2 regions of the Microbispora maris genome follow, and region 1 is predicted to be linked to the other one. Evidence: riboswitches for the same ligand, from Rfam matches in the RefSeq annotation. Region 1 holds a riboswitch; the other holds the start of a gene.
The links. A riboswitch is a leader RNA that binds a small molecule or an ion and turns the genes downstream of it on or off. The one in region 1 is predicted to bind cobalamin.
Positions count from the first base shown of each region.

Region 2: linked by a shared signal. The riboswitch ahead of AAH991_RS37935 (cobyric acid synthase) and the one ahead of AAH991_RS23850 (ribonucleoside-diphosphate reductase subunit alpha) in region 1 are both predicted to bind cobalamin.

Region 1 covers NZ_JBDJAW010000021.1:28,745-31,130, reverse strand. The annotation lists gene AAH991_RS23855 (Bug family tripartite tricarboxylate transporter substrate binding protein) at 1-662, shown strand, start outside; cobalamin riboswitch at 708-934, shown strand; gene AAH991_RS23850 (ribonucleoside-diphosphate reductase subunit alpha) at 1,081-2,386, shown strand, end outside.
Region 2 covers NZ_JBDJAW010000066.1:7,155-9,540, reverse strand. The annotation lists gene AAH991_RS37935 (cobyric acid synthase) at 1-1,426, opposite strand, end outside; cobalamin riboswitch at 1,540-1,663, opposite strand; gene AAH991_RS37930 (FtsX-like permease family protein) at 1,789-2,386, shown strand, end outside.

The DNA of each region.
Region 1 (2,386 bases):
CCGCCTGCGCGCTGGCCCGCGACCCGCTCCTGGTCGCCAGGGCCGTCCCGCTCGCGCGGCTGGCGGGGGAGTGGGAGGTGCTGGTCGCCTCGCCCGGGTCGGGCTACCGCACGTTCGAGCAGTTCGCCGCCGCGCTGCTGCGCGACCCGGGCGGCGTCAGGGTGGCCGGCGGCGCCGATCGGGGTCCGGAGCACCTGCTGCTCGGCATGACCGCGCAGGGCCTCGGGGCCGACCCGCGGCTGCTCGACTACGTCGCGTTCGGCAGCAGGGCGCAGGCCGTCGCCGCGGTCCTCGACGGGCGGCTCGCGCTCGGGTTCGGCAGCAGGCGCGAGGTCGCCCCCCACGTCCGCGCCGGACGGCTGCGGCCGCTCGCCGTCTCCTCCGCCGAGCGGCTGCCCGGGCTGGACGCGCCGACGCTGTCGGAGTCGGGCGTGCGCGTCGTGTACGCCGACTGGACCGGGCTGGTCGCCCCGCCGGGCACGCCCGGGCCGGACGCCCTGCTCGACCTGTGCCGGGCCGTCACCGCGACCCCGGGCTGGCGGAGCCTGTGCGAACGCAACGACTGGACGCCGATGTGGCTCGACGGCGACGACTTCCGGCAATGGCTGACCGGCGAGGCGCGCCGGACTGCCCTGCTGCTCAATGATCTCGGACTCCGCTGAAAAACACAACTTGTGGGGGCGGTTGCGAGAAGGGCCACAAGATGTAGGATCCATCGCGTCGCTGGTTCACCTTGGTGAGGCAAGAGGGAACCCGGTGTGAATCCGGGGCTGCCCCGCAGCGGTGAGCGGGAACGACCGCCGTCAACAGCACTGCGCTGTGTACGAGCACTGGGCGCGAGCGCGCCCGGGAAGCGACGGCCAGTAGGACCGGCGGGCGCGAGCCCGGCCGGACGCCCGCGAGTCCGAAGACCTGCCGGTGACGCGCGCGCATGAGCGCGCGCCCCGCGCCGGGCCCCGAGGGAGGGCTCGCCGCCGGCCGCCACGGCACGGGCCACCCGCTGGCCTCTGTGCGCGTGCGCCGCGGCATGCCCCTCCTCCGGTCCGGCCGGGCCACGAGACGACGAGGAGAGGGCATCTGATGACGATCACCGACCCGGTCTCCGCGTCCGCGGACCCCGTGTCAGGGGAAGGCGGCACGCGGGACGCGGCGACCGTGTGGCAGGCCATCGAGGAGGCGGCGGCCGGGGTCATCGCCGACCCGGAGAACTCGCGCCGGGCCGCCCGGCTGCTGAGCGGGCTGATCGCGGAGGAGGCGGCGGCCGAGGGGGTGCGCGCGTTCTCCGAGTCGGTCGCGGCCGCCCATGCCGCCGGGCTGCTGGGCGACGCCGTCGCCGCGTTCGTGGCCCGCGAGGCCGACGCGCTGGACGAGCTGATCGACCCGGCGGCCGACGACCGGTTCGAGTACTTCGGGCTGCGCACGGTCTACGACCGCTACCTGCTGCGCCACCCGGTCACCCGGCGCGTGCTCGAACGCCCGCAGCACTTCCTGCTGCGGGTCGCCTGCGGCCTGTCTGCGACGGCGGCCGAGGCGGCCGAGCTGTACGGCCTGATGTCCACGCTGGCCTACCTGCCCAGCTCGCCGACGCTGTTCAACTCGGGCGCGCGCCGCCCGCAGCTGTCGTCGTGCTTCCTGCTCGACTCGCCCCGCGACGAGCTGGAGAGCATCTACGAGCGGTACGGCCAGGTGGCCCGGCTGTCGAAGTACTCCGGCGGCATCGGCGTCGCCTGGACGCGGGTGCGCTCGCGCGGCTCGCTGATCCGGGGCACCAACGGCCTGTCCAACGGCATCGTCCCCTGGCTGCGCACGCTCGACGCGTCGGTGGCGGCCGTCAACCAGGGCGGCAGGCGCAAGGGCGCCGCGTGCGTCTACCTGGAGACCTGGCACGCCGACATCGAGGAGTTCCTGGAGCTTCGCGACAACACGGGTGAGGAGTCGCGCCGCGCGCACAACCTCAACCTGGCCAACTGGGTGCCCGACGAGTTCATGCGCCGGGTCGAGGCGGACGGCACGTGGTCGCTGTTCGACCCCAAGGAGGCCCCCGAGCTGACCGATCTGTGGGGTGAGGCCTTCGACGCCCGCTACCGCGAGCTGGAGGCCGCCGGGCGATACGTCCGGCAGGTGCCGGCCCGCGCCCTGTACGCCCGGATGATGCGCACGCTCGCCCAGACCGGCAACGGCTGGATGACGTTCAAGGACGCCGCCAACCGCACCTCCAACCAGACCGCGCTGCCCGGCAACGTCATCCACCTGTCCAACCTGTGCACCGAGATCCTGGAGGTCACCAGCGACGGCGAGACGGCCGTGTGCAACCTCGGCTCGGTCAACCTCGCGGCGCACCTGACCCCCGGGGGCGACGCCGTCGACTTCGGCAGGCTGCGCGCCA
Region 2 (2,386 bases), on a different contig from region 1:
CGTCGGTGTCCAGGTGCTCCTCGACGAGGTCGCCCAGCGCGTCGAGACGGGCCTCCCGGTGCGCGGCGAACGTGCCGGTCCCCGGCAGCCAATCCCGTCCGGCCGCGGCGGCGACCTCGGCGAGGAAGGCCCGGCGGAAGCCGTCGCGCTCGAACAGGCCGTGCCACGTCGTGCCCCACACCGCCCCGGCGCGGCAGCCGTCCAGGAACGGCTCGCCGCCCTCCGCCGTGACCCGGCCGTGGTGGATCCGGTAGCCCGCCACCGCGTGGCCCCGCCATTCGCCCCGCGCGAGCGCGAGCACCTTGTCCGGCGCGTACGCCGTGCGGGCCGGCAGCAGGCCGAGGCCGGGCACGCGGCCCGCGCGGCTCTCCACGTCGTCGTCGATGACCGTGCCGAGCATCTGGAAACCGCCGCAGATGCCGAGCACCGGGCCGCCCTCGGCGGCGCGGCGGCGCAGCGCCTCGTCCAGGCCGCGCTCGCGCAGCCAGGCGAGGTCGCCGACGGTGGCGCGGGTGCCGGGCAGCACGACGAGGTCGGCGTCGGCGAGCTCGGCGGGGGTGGTGACCAGGCGCACGCTCACCCCCGGTTCGGCGGCCAGCGCGTCGGCGTCGGTGACGTTGGACATCCGCGGCAGCCGTACGAGAGCCACGCGCAGGACCTCACGCCCGACCGGCGGGGTGAGCAGGCCGGGACGGCTGTCGAGGTCGAGGGAGTCCTCCACGTCGAGCCAGAGCCCGGACCGCCACGGCAGCACGCCCAGACACGGGCGGCCCGTCGCCGCCGCCAGCCAGTCGAGCCCCGGCCGCAGCAGCGCGAGGTCGCCGCGGAACTTGTTGACCACGAACCCCGCGATGTGCCGCTGGTCGTGCCGGTCGAGCACGGCGAGGGTGCCGGCGAAGTGCGCGAGCACGCCGCCCCTGTCGATGTCGCCCACGACCAGCGCGGGCAGGCCGGCGGCGCGGGCCAGGCCCATGTTGGCGATGTCGCGGTCGCGCAGGTTGACCTCGGCCGGGCTGCCCGCGCCCTCGCAGATCACCACGTCGTAGCGGCGGCGCAGGCCGTCCAGCGCGTCGAGGGCGACGTCGAGCAGGCGCATCTTGTGGTCGCGGTAGGACAGCGCGTCCACGTCGGCGTGCGCCCGGCCGAGCACGACCACGTGGGAGTGCCGCTCCCCGGCCGGTTTGATCAGCACCGGGTTCATCGCGGCCTCGGGCTCGACGCGGGCCGCCGCCGCCTGCATCGCCTGGGCCCGCCCGATCTCGCCGCCGTCGGCGGTGACCATCGAGTTGAGCGCCATGTTCTGCGCCTTGAACGGCGCGACCCGTACGCCGCGCCGGGCCAGCCACCGGCACAGGCCGGCCACCAGGACGCTCTTTCCGGCATCGGAGGTCGTGCCCGCCACGAGCAGGCCGCCACCGGCGGGCACGTCAGGTGACGGAGCGCGATACCGGCAGCGAGGCGCGTCTGCGCAGGCCTGTCCGGGCCATGGCATGTCCCCCCTGGGGGTGTCCGCGCCCCCGGTAGAAGGTCCGACGGCCGGAGTATCCTGGCTCCCGGATCGGCGCTCCCCTCAGCCTTCCCGCCCGTGGTGGGCAGTGGCGTCGGTGAGGGTCGCTCCCCGGTGACAGTGGCGGGACCGCGCCGGATTCACACCGGCTTCCTCCGCGTCCGTCGCTTGCGGTGGTCAACATACACCTTTGTGCCGGATGTCCCGCAAGTGTGGTCTGTCTGATATAGCGGGACCGCCAGGTGGTGGTGTTTTTCGATCATGCTTGTCATGATGCCGGGATGAGCGTGGTCGGGATGGTCCGGCGCGTGCTGGCCGAGCCCCTGCTGCTGGCCGCCGCGTTCGGCTCCATCCTGCTCGCCACCACGGCGATCTCGGCGCTGCTGCTGCACGCGGGGTCGGCGACCCAGGCGGGTGTGCGGCGGGCCCTGGAGACGGCGCCGCTCGCCGCCACCGCCACCGTCGTCACCTCCTCGGTCACGGCCGGGGACTTCGCCGCGATCGACCGGGCCGTCCGCGCGGGGATCGCCCATGCCCACGAGGAGGTGCCCGTACGGGTCGCCGTACGCGTCGAGTCCGCCTCCTACGCGCTCAAGGGACAGGATCGCGGCCATCAGCCCGTCCTGACCCGGTTCGCCGCGTACGAGGGACTGGACGGCCGGGCGGACCTGGTGAGCGGGCGCTGGCCCACGGGGCCGACGGCGGCGGCGCTCTCGGAGCCGGCCGCCCGGGCGATGGGAGTGTCCGCCGGCGACGAGTTCACCGTCGTCGGACGCCTGGACGGAAAGCCGGTGCGCGTGCGCCTCACCGGCGTCTTCCGGTTGCGCGACCCCGACGACCCGCGCTGGAAGGGGGAGGACCTGCTGCGCCACGGCGAGC